Regions from separate parts of the Saccharopolyspora sp. NPDC045941 genome, predicted to be linked through region 2. Evidence: riboswitches for the same ligand, from Rfam matches in the RefSeq annotation. Region 2 holds a riboswitch; each other region holds the start of a gene.

Region 1 (4,204 bases), on a different contig from region 2:
CTTCGTCGTCGGGCGGCCGGTGCTCCGCGCCGTCCTCGGCCTCGGGATCGGGGAAGCGCTCGCGGTAGGCCGACACGACCGCGTTGACGGTCTCGGTGTCGTCGCCGACCGTGGCCGACATGACCTCGGCCACCTGGTCCCGGATGCCTGCCTGCGCCTGCCGCATGGTCGTCAGCACCGACTCCGCCAGACCGGCGCCGGACATCCGGCGCGCGTCGTCGGTGATCTGCAGGTCGGTGACCGCGCCGGCGCTGTCGACCGTCACCCGCACCACGCCGTCGCGGGACTCCGCGGTGGCCTTGACCGCCGTCACCTGCTGCTGCATCTGCTGGTAGCGGTCGGCCTTCGCCTGGATGCCGTCGGCCCAGCGCCTGATCTCCTCCTCGGTTCGCGCGCCGTCGACGCCGAACACCGGTTCGCTCACGAATCCCCCATGGCCGCTCGGCTCCCGATCTCGCGCAGGCTAACCGCGGTCTCGGCGGCGGGTCAGCGATTCGGCGCGAAACTGGCCCGATCAGAGCAGCGCCCGCCCGCCGGCGGCAGGAGTGGCGTTGACTACTCCCGGTGCTGGTGGATGCGGGTTTTGAGACCTCGCTGTGATATCCAGGTAAGGGTGACCCTCCAGCCGCTCGCGACCGCCGTCCACCGCGCCTACACCGCGGACCTGGACGCCGAGGACTTCTACCGGATGCTGCGCCTGCGCGTCGACGTGTTCGTCGTCGAACAGGAATGCCCCTACCCGGAGCTGGACGGTCGGGACCTGGAGGAGACCACCCGCCACTTCTGGATCGACTCCGCCGACGGCTACGTGCTCGGCTACCTGCGGCTGCTGGAAGACCCCGACGGCACCTTCCGCATCGGCCGGGTCTGCACCGCCAAGAGCGCGCGCGGGCTGGGGCTGGCGCGCAAGCTGATGCGCGCCGCGGTCGCCGAGGTGCAGCACACGCCTGCCGTGCTCGCCGCCCAGACCTACGCCAAGGAGTTCTACCGCTCCTTCGGCTTCGTCGAGGACGGCGAGGAATACCTAGAGGACGGCATCCCGCACGTCGACATGCGCCGGGAGCCCCGCCGGCGGGCGTGACCGGCGCCACTCGGGACTTGACCTCGGCCATCTGGGCTGCCGGGCTCCGGAACGTGGAGGAGGGGCAATGGGTGCACGGGACGGCGTGATCGCCGCGATGTGCTGCCCCGCTTCCGTCGCCTGCCACCCGCACCGGCGCTTCGCGGCCGGGTGAATCGCACGTACCCCTCCTGCCGGTCCCGCACCGGCCCCGACGCCGCCTGAGCCACCTTTCGCGAGCACTTCGCCACCCCGGCGACCCCGGCCGCAGTGGTGCTGGTCTCGTCGTCGCCGCGGCCGGTTGGTCCGCCGGGCCGGTTCTGCGACGATGCACCTTGATCCGAATGCAAGGGGTGCGCCAGGAAGCCGGTGGGAATCCGGCACGGTCGGCGCCACTGTGACCGGGGAGCGGCCCTCCCCCCGCGAGCCACCGGGGCGACCTGGGAAGGCCGGAGGGGCGCGGTGATCCGGGAGTCAGGACACTGCCGCCCCTTGTTCCCGCCACCGGGGCGTCCGAACCCCGAGGAAGGAACACCGGCATGACCGCTGCCCCGCGCTTTCCCTTCTCCGCCGTCGTCGGCCACGACGACCTCCGGCTGGCGCTGCTGCTCAACGCCGTGCACCCGGCCATCGGCGGCGTGCTCGTCCGAGGGGAGAAGGGCACGGCGAAGTCGACCGTGGTGCGTGCGCTGGCGTCGCTGCTGCCGCCGCTCGACGTGATCACCGGCTGCCGCTTCGGCTGCGCCCCGCAGGCCGCCGACCCGCAGTGCCCGGACGGCCCGCACGGCTCCGAAGCCGCGCAACGACCCGCCCAGCTCGTCGAACTCCCCGTCGGCGCCACCGAAGACCGGTTGATCGGCTCGCTCGACCTGGAACGCGCCCTGACCGAAGGGGTCCGCGCCTTCCAGCCCGGCCTGCTCGCCGCCGCGCACCGGGGCGTGCTGTACGTCGACGAGGTGAACCTGCTGCACGACCACCTCGTGGACCTCCTGCTGGACGCCGCGGCGATGGGCCGCGCGCACGTCGAGCGGGAAGGCGTTTCGGTCTCGCACGCGGCGTCGTTCCTGCTGGTGGGCACCATGAACCCGGAGGAGGGCGAGCTGCGCCCGCAGCTGCTCGACCGGTTCGGCCTCACCGTGCACGTCGTGGCGTCGCGGGACGTGGCGACCCGGACCGAGGTGGTGCGCCGCCGCCTGGCGTTCGAAGCCGACCCGGCCGGGTTCGCCGCGAGGTGGTCCGGTGCCGACGCAGAACTGGCCGAGCGGATCGCCGCCGCCCGCTCGCGGGTGGACTCGGTCGCCCTCCCCGATGCCGAGCTCCGCCGGATCTCCGCGCTGTGCGCGTCCTTCGACGTCGACGGCATGCGAGCCGACCTAGTGCTGGCGCGCACCGCCACCGCGCACGCGGCCTGGCGCGGCGCCGAGGCGGTCGCCGAGGAGGACGTCGAGGCGGCGGCCCGGCTCGCGCTGCCGCACCGGCGCCGCCGCGACCCGTTCGACGAGCCCGGCATCGACGAGGACCAGCTCAAACAAGCCCTCTCCGAGGCGGCGGAGCACGCCGACGACGGCGACGACGAACCGCCGGAAGGCCCGGACGGCGGCGGTCAGCCGCCGGAGGGGCCCGAAGGACCCACCGGGCCGGACGGCGGAGCCGACGGCTCGGAGGAGCGCAGCGACGACCGGGCGCCCGCGGAGCGGCCGCCGGCGGCGCCGGCGGCGGCTTTTCAGGCGCGGCTGCTGGAGGTGCCGGGGCTCGGCGACGGCGCGCCGGGGCGGCGGTCGCGGTCCCGGGCGCGGAGCGGCCGCACGACGCGGGCATCCACTGTGGAGGGTCACGGCATCCACCTGGCGGCCACGCTGGCCGCCGCGGCGCCGCACCAGGTCGCGCGCGGGCGCTGCGGCCCCGGGCTGGTGCTGCGCGGCGACGACCTGCGGCGCGCCATCCGGGAGGGGCGCGAGGGGAACCTGGTGCTGTTCGCGGTGGACGCGTCGGGATCGATGGCCGCCAGGGAGCGGATGTCGGCGGTGAGCGGCGCCGTCCTGTCGCTGCTGCGGGACGCCTACCAGCGGCGCGACAAGGTCGGCGTGGTGACCTTCCGCGGCGACTCGGCGGAACTCGCGTTGCCGCCGACGTCCTCTGTGGACATCGCGGCCGCGCGGATGCGGCAGCTGCGCACGGGCGGCCGCACGCCGCTGGCCGACGGGTTGCTGCGCGTGCACCGGGTGGTGCAGACCGAGCGGATGCGGGACCCGCAGCGGCGGGCCCTGGTCGTGCTGCTGACCGACGGAAAGGCCACCGTGCCGCTGGATTCCGGGCTCACCGGGCGTATTCGCACGCAGCGTGCCGTCGATGACGCGCTGCGCTCGGCGGGCCTGCTCGCCGAGGCGGGCGTCGCGTCCGTCGTGGTGGACTGCGAGAACGGGCCGGTCCGGCTCGGCCTGGCCGGCCGGCTCGGGGCCGCGCTGGGCGGCCCCTGCCTGCGGCTGGAGGAGCTGTCCGCGGACAACGTCGCCGGCGTCGTCCGCGCGGTCCGGGACGAGCGCCCCCGTGCCGCTTGATCTCGTTTTGATTACGAGATCCGACGTTCCGTCTTCTGGCCCACCCGACCGATTGGTACGGTGACGCCGTCCACCTGACCCCCAGGGGTGGACCCGCAAGATGCCCCCGCGCTCCCGGTAACCCCCAGGCCGGTCGAGTGCGGGGGCTCTTTTAATCGCCCCTCACGCGGCCCGGTCGCCGACCGCGGGCGCGACGACGCGGGTTTGGTAGCGGTGGCGGCAGGCGGCCGCGACGATCAGCAGCGGAACCGCCGTGGCGGCGGCGATCCCGAAGATCAAGCCGTACGAGCCGCGCTCCGCGAAATACCCGGCCGCCGCCGATGCGGCCGCACTGCCCAGGAACAACGCCGACGCGAACAACGCCACGGCGGTGCCCCTGGCCTCCGGGGCCACCGAGGTCACCCAGGTCTGCAACGACGAGTGCATGAACGACCAGCCGCCGCCGAGCAGCAACGCCGTGACCACCACGGTCGCGATGCTCGCGGTGGCGGTCACGACCAGGTAGCCGACGAACATCGACGCGCCGCCGATCGCGATCAGCTGCCAGACCGCCAAGCGCCGCCCCAACACCTTCACCAGCCGGGAG
Region 2 (4,204 bases):
CCCGCTCGGCCGCCAGCGCGCTTGACGCGGCGATGGCGTGGTAGCTGATCTGCTCCATGCTGCGGTCGGCGAACTCCACCGCCGCATCCGACGACACCGGGATGCGCTGCACGAACAGCGCGTCCGCGAAGCCCATCAGCCCCAGCCCGACCGGCCGGTGCCGCAGGTTGGACCGGCGTGCCTCAGGGATCGTGTAGAAGTTGATGTCGATGACGTTGTCCAGCATCCGCACGGCGGTGCGGGTGGTGCGCTCCAGCTTCTCGGCGTCGATGCCGTCGGCCGTGACGTGCCGGGCCAGGTTGATCGACCCGAGGTTGCACACCGCCACCTCGTCGGTGCTGGTGTTCAGGGTGATCTCGGTGCACAGGTTCGAAGAGTGCACGACGCCGTTGTGCTGCTGCGGCGAGCGCAGGTTGCACGGGTCCTTGAAGGTGATCCACGGGTGGCCGGTCTCGAAGAGCATGGTCAGCATCCGCCGCCACAGCTCCACCGCCCGGACCCGCTTGAACACCTTGATCTCGCCGCGGTCGGCGGCCTGCTCGTAGGCGCGGTAGCGCTCGGCGAACGCCTTGCCGTAGAGGTCGTGCAGGTCAGCGGTCTCGTCCGGGGAGAACAGCGTCCACTGCTCGTCGGCTTCGACGCGGCGCAGGAACTCGTCGGGCACCCAGTTCGCGGTGTTCATGTCGTGGGTGCGGCGGCGGTCGTCGCCGGTGTTCTTGCGCAGGTCGAGGAACTCCTCGACGTCGATGTGCCAGGTCTCCAGGTACGCGCACACCGCGCCCTTGCGCTTGCCGCCCTGGTTGACCGCCACCGCGGTGTCGTTGGCGATCTTCAGGAACGGCACCACGCCCTGCGACTTCCCGTTGGTGCCGTTGATGTGGGCGCCGATGCCGCGCACCGGCGTCCAGTCGTTGCCCAGCCCGCCGGCGTACTTCGACAGCAGCGCGTTGTTGCTGATCGAGTGGAAGATGCCGGACAGGTCGTCGTCCACAGTGGTCAGGAAGCAGGACGACAGCTGCGGCCGGGTGGTGCCGGCGTTGAACAGCGTCGGCGTCGAGCACATGAAGTCGAACGACGACAGCAGGTGGTAGAACTCGATGGCCCGCGCCTCGCGGTCGTCCTCGCGAAGCGCGAGACCCATCGCGACCCGCATGAAGAAGGCCTGCGGCAGCTCGAACCGGGTGCCGTCGTGGTGCAGGAAGTACCGGTCGTAGAGGGTCTGCAGCCCGAGGAAGCCGAAGGTCAGGTCGCGTTCCGCCACCAGCGCGCCGCCCAGCCGCGCCAGGTCGAAGGCGCCCAGCTCCGGGTCCAGCATCTCCAGCTCGATGCCGCGCCGCACGTAGTCGGCGAAGTACTCCGGGTAGCGGGCGCGCATCTCCTCCTGGTCGGCCTCCTGCGGCTCCCCCAGGTAGCTCAGCGCCTCGCGGCGCATCCGGTCCAGCAGCAGCCGGGCGGTGACCTGCGAGTAGTTCGGTTCGGTCTCGATCAGCGTGCGCGCCGCCATGACCTGGGCGAGCGAGAGCTCGTCGTCGCTGATGCCGGTGTAGCCGGTGCGCCGCACCTCGTCGAGCACGGCTTCGGCGGACACGCCGGACAGCCCGGCGCAGGCTTGGTGGACCACAGTGGACACGCGGGTCCAGTCGTTGAGTGTCGCCGTCACGGGCTCTCTCCCTCGCGAGCTCGGCGGACCACGACGGCGCGCGAGGAGACCCGCGGCGGCAGCCGCTGGTCGTCCGCGCAGACCCGCCCTCGAGGTCCCGGACAGCACGCTTCGCGCGTGCACCGGCGGCAGGTCTTCGGACTCACGGGCGGCCTAGCGGTCGTGGCTTCCCAGGCTGTTCGCCCAGTGCTCTACCCGCTGCCGTTCGGCAGCCGGGTCACGCCTTTCGTTCCCGTTCACCGCTGCGGGGCAGTCCCGGATTCGCACCGGGTTCCCTCTTGCCTCACCGGACGCCTCCGGTGAACCACCAGCGATCGACACACTACATGTTGGGTTCGGGGGCGGCGTGCATGGGCAGATAACGGCGTGGCGTGGTACCGGTCGACAGTCCGGGCGCGGTGGCCGAGACTGGGCGGCCGGGGGCTGGCGAAAGGGGACCCGGTGGACGAGGCGAAGCTTCGGTCGTTGCTCTCGGAGCTGACCGTGGCGGACAAGGCGCGGCTGCTGACCGGAGCCGACTTCTGGACCCTGCACCCGATGCCCCAGATCGGGCTGCGGTCGCTGGTGCTCTCCGACGGCCCGAACGGGGTGCGCGGCACGACCTGGGACGAGCGCGACACCTCGTTGCTGTTCCCGGTGGCGTCCGCGCTGGCGGCGACGTGGGACCGGGCGGCGGCGCGGACCGCGGGGGAGATGTTCGGCGACGAGGCGCGCCGCCGGGGCGTGCACGTGGTGCTGGCGCCGACCGTCAACGTGCACCGAAGTCCTTTCGGCGGAAGGCATTTCGAGAACTTCTCGGAGGATCCGCTGCTGATCGGCGAGATCGGCGCCGAGGTGGTGGCGGGCATCCAGTCGCGCGGGGTGGCCGCGACGCCGAAGCACTTCGTGGCCAACGACAGCGAGACCGAGCGGCTCAGCTACGACGCGATCGTCGACGAGCGGACGCTGCGCGACCTCTACCTCAAGCCGTTCGAGCGGATCATCGCGAAGGCATCGCCGTGGGTGCTGATGGCCGCCTACAACTCGGTGAACGGCAGCACGATGACCGAGAATTCCGCGCTGGTGAACGACATCCTCAAGGGTGAGTGGGCGTGGGACGGCGTGCTCGTGTCGGACTGGTTCGCCACCCGCTCGCTCCAGGCGGCGGCGCTCGGCGGCCTCGACCTGGCGATGCCCGGGCCGAAAAGCCCCTGGAGCGGCGGAAAACTCGCGAAAGCCGTGGAGAAGGGCGGAGTTCCCGAGTCGGTGCTGGACGACAAGGTCCTGCGCGTCCTGCGGCTGGCCGACCGCGTCGGCGCTTTCGAGGACTCCGAGCCTGGCGGTGGCGGTCCGTCGGAGGAGGCCCGGCCGGTCATTCGGCGGCTCGCGGCGCAGGGATTCGTGCTGCTGCGCAACGAGGCCGTGTCGGATGCGCCGCTGCTGCCGATCGACCCGAAGGTCGCCAAGGTCGCGGTGATCGGCGAGAACGCCACCATTCCGGCGGTGCAGGGCGGCGGTTCCTCGCACGTCAGCCCGCCGCACGTGGTGACTCCGCTGGACGGGCTGCGGGCGGCGTTGCCGGACGCGGATGTCGTGTACCAGCGCGGTGTCCGGCACCGGCGGCTGCTGGACGTGATCCCGGGTGCGGAGGTCGCCGATCCGGCGGGAGAGGGCAGCGGCCTGCGCGTCGACTACCTCGGTGCCGACGGCGAGGTGCTCGAAAGCGAATTGCGCGGCACCGAGCGGCTGCTGTGGCTCGGCGGGCTGCCTGCCGGGGCGAAGTCGTTGCGGCTGCGGGGGAATCTCCTGCTCGACGTCGGCGAGCACGTGTTCGGGGTGAACGGCACCGGCGGCTTCCGCGTCGAGCTCGCGGGCCGGGAGGTGCTGGCCGCGGACGTGGTGCGCGCGGACGGGATCGACGATCCGATGGGCGACATGCTGGAGCCGCCCGAGCAGCGGTTCAACGTGGTGATCGTGGAATCGGACCTGGACGACGCCGGTCGGGCCGCGCTCACCGTGGAGTTCACCCCGCAGAGCCTCGATGCGCTGGTGGCGGTCGGAATCGGGCACCGCGCACGGGAATGGGACGACGCCAGCGAACTCGCCGCGGCCCTCGCGGTCGCCAGGGACGCCGATGTCGCGGTGGTGGTGGTCGGCACCAACGACGAGGTCGAGACGGAGGGCCGCGACCGCGACTCGCTGGATCTGCCCGGCGCGCAGAACGAGCTGATCCGCAAGGTCGTGGCGGCGAATCCGAACACCGTCGTGGTGGTCAACGCCGGTTCGCCGGTGCTCATGCCGTGGGCCGCCGACGTGCCCGCGGTGCTGTGGACCTGGTTCGGCAGCCAGGAGTACGGGGACGCGCTGGCCGATGTGCTGCTGGGCGAGGCGGAGCCCGGCGGCCGGTTGCCGACGACGTTCCCCGCCGAGCTCGCCGACGTCCCGGTCCCGCTGCCCGGTGTGCAGCCGGTGGACGGCGAACTGCACTACACCGAGGGGACCGTGGTCGGCTACCGCGCGTACGAAGACCGGGCCGTGACACCGGCGTTCCACTTCGGACACGGG
Region 3 (4,204 bases), on a different contig from region 2:
GCGGCGCAGGTTGATCGTGGCCCGGAAGTGCTCCGGCTCGTCCCACAGGGCCGCGATCCGCTCGCACTCGGCGACGGTCAGCAACTGCGGCAGCAGCGCGCAACCGTAGTCGTTGACCTCGGCGGCGACTCCCGCCCAGTCCGCCGCCGCGACCCGCTTCGCGTACCGGTCCGTCTTCGACGTGCTCATGCCGCCTCCAGGTTCAGCAGGGTTTCCTTGGCTTCCGCGCCGCCGACGTACCCGCCCGAGGTGCCGTCCGAGCGCACGACGCGGTGGCACGGCACCACCACCGGTAGCGGGTTGGTCGCGCACGCGGTGCCCACCGCGCGAACCGCCCGCGGGCTGCCCGCCGCGGCGGCGACCTCCGCGTAGCTGGCGGTGCGGCCGTAGCCGATGTCGGGCAGGTGTTCCAGCACGTTGAGCCGGAACCCGCGCGAGAGCCGCCAGTCCAGCGGCAGGTCGAAAGTCCGTCGCCGCCCGGCGAAGTACTCGTCGATCTGGCGGACCGCCTCGTCGAGCCGGGCCGGCGCCCGCAGGATGCGCGGGCTGATCAGCTCGGCCAGCGACTCCAGGACCGAGCTGTGCCCCTGTCGATCGAAAGCGACCCGCACCAGGCCGCGTTCGGTGGCCGCCAGCAGCAGCTCGCCGACCGGGGTGCCGACGGTGCGGTACGCGACGTCGAGCAGCCCTTCCCGCTGGGCCGCGCTCACCAGGTCGATGTGCAGCCGCTCGCTGGTGTTGAAGTCGATCGCCGGGAGCGCGTCGAACAGGTGTCTGTCGTCGGATTCGTGGATCGTCATCATCACGCTTCCCTCCCCACGCTCGTGGTGGGTCTGTAGGTCGTGCGCAGGGTCTTGATGCCGTCCGCGGCGGCCCGCCGGGCGGCATCGGTGCTGCCGCCGAGGATCGCGGCGATCTCGGCATAGGGCAGGCCGGCCAGGTAGTGGTAGGCCACCGCCATGCGCTGCTTGGCCGGCAGCGCGCTCAGCGCGGCCCACAGGTCGCCGTCCCAGTCCTCCGGGCGGCCGGTCGTGCTGGGCCGCTCGGGCAGGCGCTCGACCACCACCGGCCGGCGGGCCGTCGCCCTGGTGACGTCGACCGCCTTGCGGTGGGCGATCGTGACCAGCCACGCCTCCACGTTGGTGTCCTCGGCCAGCTCCGGGTAGGCGCGCAGTGCGGCCAGGAACGTCTCGGACCACGCGTCCTCGGCGTCGGCCGGTCCGAGCACGGCCCGGCACACTCGCAGCACCATCGGGCCGTACTCGTCAACGATCTGCTCGAACGGTCTCACTTTCACTCCCCGTAGACGCCCCGCGCCGCGGAAACGTGAGATGCGGATCGCCCCGTTTCCACGATCGTCACCCGGACGTGGCCATCCCGCGTTTCGGGAGCGGGCCGCCGGCGACGGTGCCGCGTGACGAGCGTCTCACCGGAGGTGCGGCGGCGGGCCGGAAGATCATGTTCAGCCCGGGGATCGCCGGTCGCGGGGGCCGCCTGGCGCGGGCCGGGCGCGTCACCGGCCCTTGTCAACGGCCCCCCGATCGGTAGCCTCCGTTGTGCTGGTGGTTCGTCCGCCTCCCTGGAGCGGGGTGGACGAGGCAAGAGGGAACCCGGTGCGAATCCGGGACTGCCCCGCAGCGGTGAGTGGGAACGAACGCCGTCCCCGGTCCCAGACCGGGCACAGCACTGGGCACGCGTGCCTGGGAAGCGACGGCCACTAGGAACCCCGGCTCCGGCCGGGACGCGCCCGCGAGTCCGAAGACCTGCCACCGGTGCGCGCACCGGACGGTGCGCGCGGTCCGGGGTCTCGCGGGAGGACCCGGCGGACGACCGGCTCGCGCCGCGCGGTGCGAGCCGGGCCGCCTGCGCCTTCCCGGACCTCGGGGCATCTGCCGTCGAGCTCGCGAGGAGAGGGCCTTGACCAGCAAGATCGGATCTACCGTACTCGGATACCCCCGGATCGGCCCCGACCGGGAACTCAAGCGCGCGCTGGAGCGCTACTGGTCGTCCAGCATCGGCGAGGCGGAGCTGCGCGCGGTGGCGCGCGAACTCCGCGTCCAGACCTGGCGGTCGCTGTGGGACGCGGGCCTGGATTCGGTGCCGGGCAACACGTCCTCGTACTACGACCAGGTGCTGGACACCGCCGTCACCTTCGGCGCGATCCCGCCGCGCTTCGCGAAGCTCGGGCTGGGCCCGCTGGACACCTACTTCGCGATGGCGCGCGGCGTGGCGTCCGAGCCGCCGCTGGAGATGACGAAGTGGTTCGACACGAACTACCACTACCTGGTGCCCGAGATCGGCCCGGACACGCAGTTCTCGCTGGCCGACCGGACTCCCGTGGAGCAGTACCGGGAGGCCGCGGAGCTGGGCGTGACCACCCGCCCGGTGCTGGTCGGCCCGCTCACGTTCCTGCTGCTGGCCAAGTCCGCGGACGGCGCGCCGGAGTCGTTCCGGCCGCTGGACCGGCTGGACGCGCTGCTGGACACCTACGCGGAGCTGCTCGGCGAGCTGCACCGCGCCGGCGTTGAGTGGGTGCAGCTGGACGAGCCCGCCTTCGCCGCCGACCGCTCGCCGGCCGAACTCGCCGCCCTGCGTGCCGCCTACCGGCGGCTCGGCGATCTGGCGGAGCGGCCGAAACTGCTGGTCGCGGGGTACTTCGGCGATCTCGGCGAGGCGCTGGAGGTGCTGGCGTCCAGCCCGGTCGAAGCGATCGGCGCCGACCTCGTCGCCGGTAAGTCCACAGTGGACGCTCTGTCGTCGGTTCGCGGGCTGAGCGGCAAGACCCTGGTGGCCGGGCTCGTCGACGGGCGAAACGTCTGGCGCACCGATCTCGACAAGGCGCTCGCGACCGCTGCCACGCTGCTCGGCTCGGCGAACGAGGTCGCGGTCAGCTCGTCGTGCTCCCTGCTGCACGTGCCCTACGACGTCGACGCGGAGACCGGCATCGACCCGCAGGTGAAGTCCTGGCTGGCCTTCGCCGCGCAGAAGGTCCGCGAGGTGGTCGTGCTGGGCCGCGCGTTGCGCGAGGGCCGCGACGCGGTGGCCGACGAGCTGGCCGAGGCGCGCACCGCGATCGCCGACCGCGCCGGCGCGGACCGGGTCCGGAACAATCGCGTGCGCGCTCGGTTGCAGGCGCTTCGGCCGGAGTACACGCAGCGCGGCGAGTACGACACGCGGCGCGCGGCTCAGCAGGAGGCGTTGAACCTGCCACCGTTGCCGACCACGACGATCGGATCGTTCCCGCAGACCACGGACGTCCGCAAGGCGCGCGCCGCGGTGCGCGCCGGCCGCATCGACCAGGCGACGTACCGGCGGCGGATGCAGGACGAGATCGAGCGCGTGATCCGCCTGCAGGAAGGGCTCGGGCTCGATGTCCTGGTGCACGGCGAGCCGGAGCGCAACGACATGGTGCAGTACTTCGCCGAGCACCTGGACGGCTTCGCCAGCACCGACAACGCATGGGTGCAGTCCTACGGTTCGCGGTGCGTGCGCCCGCCGATCCTCTACGGCGACGTCTCCCGCCCGGCACCGATCACCGTCGAGTGGGCGAGCTATGCGCAGCGGCTGACCGAGAAGCCGGTCAAGGGCATGCTCACCGGCCCGGTGACGATCCTGGCGTGGTCGTTCGTCCGCGACGACCAGCCGCCGGCCGACACCGCGAAGCAGGTCGCGCTGGCCATCCGGGACGAGGTCGCCGACCTGGAGGCGGCCGGCATCCGGGTCATCCAGGTCGACGAGCCCGCGCTGCGCGAACTGCTCCCGCTGCGCCGGGCAGCGCACGGGGAGTACCTGGACTGGGCGGTGACGTCCTTCCGGCTCGCCACCTGCGGCGTCGCCGATTCGACCCAGATCCACACCCACCTGTGCTATTCGGAGTTCGGCGACGTGATCAACGCGATCGTGGCGCTGGGCGCCGACGTCACCAGCATCGAGGCCGCCCGCTCGCGCATGGAGGTGCTCGACGATCTCAACGCGGTCGGCTTCGGCCACGGCGTCGGGCCCGGGGTGTACGACATCCACTCGCCGCGCGTGCCGGACACCGCCGAGGTCGTGGACCTGCTGCGGGCCGCGCTGGCGGCGGTGCCGGCGGAACGGTTGTGGGTCAACCCGGACTGCGGGCTGAAGACCCGCGGCTACGCCGAGGTCGAGGCGGCGTTGCAGAACCTCGTCGCGGCGGCGGCCGAACTGCGCTGACGCCGGGCCC
Region 4 (4,204 bases), on a different contig from region 2:
TGCTGCTCACTCTTCCTCGCTCGCGATCGCGTTGATGGCGGCCACCGCCATGGCGCTGCCGCCGCGGCGGCCGTGCACCACCAGGTGGTCCAGCTCGGCGGGGTGCGCCGCCAACGCCTCCTTCGATTCCGCGGCACCGATGAAGCCGACGGGCAGCCCCAGCACCGCGGCGGGCTTCGGGGCGCCGTCCTCGATCATCTCCAGCAACCGGAACAGCGCCGTCGGAGCGTTGCCGATCGCGACGACCGATCCCGCCAGCCGGTCGCGCCACAGCTCCAGTGCCGCGGCGCTGCGCGTCGTGCCCAGCTCGCGGGCCAGGTCCGGGACCCGCTCATCGGACAGCGTGCAGATCACGTCGTTGTCCGCGGGCAGACGGCGCCGGGTCACGCCGGCGGCGACCATCGCGGCGTCGCACAGCACCGGCGCACCGGCGCGGAGGGCCGCGCGCGCGTTGAGCACCGCGTCCGCCGAGTACGCCAGGTCGTCGACCAGGTCGACCATGCCGCAGGCGTGGATCATCCGCACCGCTACCCCGGCCACCTCCGGCGGCAGGCCGCTCAGGGCCGCTTCCGCGCGGATCGTGGCGAAGGAGCGGCGGTAGATCTCCGCGCCTTCCCGGACGTATTCGGGCACCCCTCGGTAGCGGGTCGCCCCGTTGTTCTCGTTCACACTGTCCTCCGTGCCGCGACGAGCGCGGCGGATACCTGGTCGACATCGGCGCCGGATGCCCGCGTCTCGCCGTCGAGACCGACCTCGTAGCCGGCACCGGTCGCCAGCACTTCCACGACGCGCCCCCGCGGTCGGCCGCAGCGCCGTTCGCAACCCGACCAATGCACCGGCAGAGCGCCGCCCGCCGATGCGCGCTGGGCGTCTTCGCGGACGTCGGCCCGCGCCTTCGCACAGCCGGGACGACCGGCGCACGCGGTCACCCCGGCACCGGCCGAGGACGGATCGACGAGCAGGCCGTGCGCGCCGAGTTCCGAGAGCCACCGCCCCGCTTCCTCCGGCGGCAAGCCGGGCAGGACGACGGTCCGCCACGGCGTCAGGCGAAGTTCGCCCGCGGCGTCGGACGCGGCGGTGATGATATCCAGCTGGTCCCGCGACAGGCGGCCCAGTGGTGCTCCCGCCACCACCCCGACCGTTCCGTCGGACCGTTCCACCGCGCCGACCTGCGAATGCGTCGCCGGCCGGTTCGACGGCACCAGCCCGGCCGGGACGGCGCCGAGGCGATCGGCGATCCGGCGCGCACCGTCGTCGAGTTCGGCCAGCCGCCAAGCCGAGAGCCCTTGCTCGGCCTTCTCCGCCAGGAACGCCTCCGCCGCGGCGATGGCGACGCCGGCGGCCTGGTCCGGGGTCGATCGCACTCCGGAATCCACGCCGGCGAGCACGAGTGCCAGCGTGTCCGCGCTCTCCGCGAGCAGGCCGACATCGGCGCCGAGCGAGATGACGTCCGCGCGGCCGTCGTCGATGGCGAACAGGAAACGTCCGGGCAGGTCCGCCAGCGACGACGTCGCGCAGAGCGCCGCGTCGAGTTCCCGGGCCACCGCCCGCACGTCGACCAGCTCGCGGCCGTCCGCCGAGGGCGAGCCGATGATGTTGCGGACCCGTTCGTGCGTTGCCGAGGGCAGCAGCCCCGCCGTCCGGAGCCCGGCGGCGAGTTCCTCCTCCGCTCCCGCGGGCAGTCCGCGCACCTGCACGTTCGCCCGCGAGGTGAGCTCCGCGCCGCCGTCGCCGAGCGCCGCGGCCGCCGCGATCGCCCGGACCTGGGGAGGCGTGAGCACACCACCCGGGACGCGGATGCGGGCCAGTCCGCCGTCGGCTGCCTCGTGCACCCGCAGCGCGCCGGGACACGCGTCCCGCTCTGGTCTGGCTCTGTGCAACACCCGGCTGATACTACGGACCCAGGTAGTTGCGGACGCAAAACAAGCGGGGTGCGACGTGCGTCATGCCCGCGCCGCTTGACGTAAGATCGCCCCGTTGCGAAGAGTGGTCGCAACATTCAGCGGCGACGGTGGAGGAAGCCGGTGCGAATCCGGCGCGGTCCCGCCACTGTCACCGGGGAGCGGACTCCAAGGAAGTCACTGTCCTAACTGGACGGGAAGACGGAGCGAGCGCTGATCCGGGAGCCAGGAGACTCCGGTCGCCGCGACCTACGAACCGGGGCGAGGACCCCGAGAGAGGTGCCGTCATGCGCTGCGCACGCGCGCCCAGGCCCCGCGACGCCGGTCGCCACGCCGAGGAGCGATCCGCATGATCCTACTTCTGTCCACTTCGGACACCGATCTGCTCAGCGCGCGAGCCGCCGACGCCGAGTACCGGCTCGGCAACCCGGCGCGGCTGGGCGTGGACGACCTGCCCCCGCTGCTGGAGGACGTCGACCTCGTCGTCGTGCGGCTGCTCGGCGGCCGCCGGGCCTGGGAAGAGGGCCTGGACTCGCTGCTCGCGGGCCCGCGCCCGGTGATCGTGCTCGGCGGCGAACAGGCGCCGGACGCGGAACTGATGGAATGCTCGACCGTGCCGGGCGGGGTGTGCGCCGAAGCGCACCGCTACCTCGCCCACGGCGGCCCGGACAACCTGGCTCAGCTGCACCGCTTCCTGTCCGACACGATCCTGCTCACCGGGCACGGCTTCGAGCCTCCGGCGGAGACGCCGACCTGGGGCGTGCTGGAGCGGACCCCGCGGCGCACCGAGGGCCCGACCGTCGCCATGCTCTACTACCGCGCGCACCACATGGCGGGCAACACCGCGTTCGCGAACGCGCTGTGCGAGGCCATCGAAGACGCCGGTGGCCAGGCCTTGCCGCTGTTCTGCGCCTCCCTGCGGGCGCCCGATCCGCAGCTGCTGGAGCAGCTCGGCCGGGCGGACGCGCTGGTCGTCACCGTGCTCGCCGCGGGCGGCACGAAGCCCGCCACCGCTTCCGCCGGCGGTGACGACGAGGCGTGGGACGTCGGCGCGCTCGCCGAACTCGACATCCCGATCCTGCAGGGACTGTGCCTGACCAGCAGCCGCGAGGCCTGGGAGGACAACGACGAGGGCCTGTCGCCGCTGGACATGGCCACGCAGGTCGCCGTGCCCGAGTTCGACGGCCGCCTGATCACCGTGCCCTTCTCCTTCAAGGAGAACGATGCCGAGGGGCTGCCGGTCTACGTGGCCGACCGCGAACGGGCGGCCCGGGTCGCCGGCATCGCGGTCCGGCACGCGACGCTGCGGCACGTGCCGCCGCAGGACAAGCGCCTGGCGCTGATGCTGTCGGCCTACCCGACCAAGCACTCCCGGATCGGCAACGCCGTCGGCCTGGACACGCCGGTCAGCGCGGTCCGCCTGCTGCGGGCGCTGCGCGAGCAGGGCTACGACATCGGCCCCGAGGACGGCCCCGACGCGCTGCCAGGCGTCGCGGACCAGGACGGCGATGCGCTGATCCACGCGCTGATCGCCGCCGGTGGCCAGGACCGCGACTGGCTGTCCGAGGAGCAGCTCAGCGGGAACCCGGTCCGCATCCCCGCGCGCCGGTACGCGAGCTGGTTCGCGACGCTGCCCGAGGACCTGCGCACCGCGATCGAGCAGCACTGGGGACCGCCGCCGGGCGAACTGTTCGTCGACCGCTCCCAGGACCCAGAAGGCGAGATCGTGCTCGCCGCCGTCCGCGCGGGCAACGTCGTGCTCATGGTGCAGCCGCCGCGTGGTTTCGGCGAGAACCCGATCGCGATCTACCACGACCCGGACCTGCCGCCGAGCCACCACTACCTCGCGGCCTACCGCTGGCTGATCGACGAGTTCGGCGCCCACGCCATGGTGCACCTGGGCAAGCACGGCAACCTCGAATGGCTGCCCGGGAAGACGGCGGGCATGTCCGCCTCGTGCGCCCCGGACGCCGCGATCGCCGACCTCCCGCTGATCTACCCGTTCCTGGTCAACGACCCCGGCGAGGGCACCCAGGCCAAGCGCCGGGTGCACGCCACCCTGGTCGACCACCTCGTGCCGCCGATGGCCCGCGCGGAGAGCTACGGCGACATCGCCCGGCTGGAACAGCTCCTCGACGAGCACGCCAACATCTCGGCGATGGACCCGGCGAAGCTGCCCGCGATCCGCAGCCAGATCTGGACGCTGATGCAGGCCGCCAAGCTCGACCACGACTTGGGGCTCGACGAACGGCCGCACGACGCGGAATTCGACGACATGCTGCTGCACGTCGACGGCTGGCTCT

Evidence for each region. A riboswitch is a leader RNA that binds a small molecule or an ion and turns the genes downstream of it on or off. The one in region 2 is predicted to bind cobalamin.
Region 1: it holds a riboswitch for cobalamin, as region 2 does, so the genes downstream of both, AC07FN_RS36215 (putative cobaltochelatase) here and AC07FN_RS00025 (ribonucleoside-diphosphate reductase subunit alpha) in region 2, are expected to answer to the same signal.
Region 3: it holds a riboswitch for cobalamin, as region 2 does, so the genes downstream of both, metE (5-methyltetrahydropteroyltriglutamate--homocysteine S-methyltransferase) here and AC07FN_RS00025 (ribonucleoside-diphosphate reductase subunit alpha) in region 2, are expected to answer to the same signal.
Region 4: it holds a riboswitch for cobalamin, as region 2 does, so the genes downstream of both, cobN (cobaltochelatase subunit CobN) here and AC07FN_RS00025 (ribonucleoside-diphosphate reductase subunit alpha) in region 2, are expected to answer to the same signal.

What each region holds. Positions count from the first base shown of each region.
Region 1 covers NZ_JBWKKU010000064.1:22,117-26,320, reverse strand. Annotated here, with positions in the region: gene AC07FN_RS36225 (YbaB/EbfC family nucleoid-associated protein) at 1-424, opposite strand, end outside; gene AC07FN_RS36220 (GNAT family N-acetyltransferase) at 614-1,081, shown strand; cobalamin riboswitch at 1,395-1,567, shown strand; gene AC07FN_RS36215 (putative cobaltochelatase) at 1,600-3,618, shown strand; gene AC07FN_RS36210 (MFS transporter) at 3,781-4,204, opposite strand, start outside.
Region 2 covers NZ_JBWKKU010000001.1:4,512-8,715, forward strand. Annotated here, with positions in the region: gene AC07FN_RS00025 (ribonucleoside-diphosphate reductase subunit alpha) at 1-1,660, opposite strand, end outside; cobalamin riboswitch at 1,771-1,984, opposite strand; gene AC07FN_RS00030 (glycoside hydrolase family 3 protein) at 2,102-4,204, shown strand, end outside.
Region 3 covers NZ_JBWKKU010000004.1:193,728-197,931, forward strand. Annotated here, with positions in the region: gene AC07FN_RS05000 (2OG-Fe(II) oxygenase) at 1-189, opposite strand, end outside; gene AC07FN_RS05005 (methylated-DNA--[protein]-cysteine S-methyltransferase) at 186-803, opposite strand; gene AC07FN_RS05010 (RNA polymerase sigma factor) at 803-1,297, opposite strand; cobalamin riboswitch at 1,547-1,785, shown strand; gene metE (5-methyltetrahydropteroyltriglutamate--homocysteine S-methyltransferase) at 1,918-4,194, shown strand.
Region 4 covers NZ_JBWKKU010000122.1:3,999-8,202, forward strand. Annotated here, with positions in the region: gene AC07FN_RS44940 (precorrin-2 C(20)-methyltransferase) at 1-10, opposite strand, end outside; gene AC07FN_RS44945 (precorrin-8X methylmutase) at 7-633, opposite strand; gene cobG (precorrin-3B synthase) at 666-1,883, opposite strand; cobalamin riboswitch at 1,970-2,156, shown strand; gene cobN (cobaltochelatase subunit CobN) at 2,251-4,204, shown strand, end outside.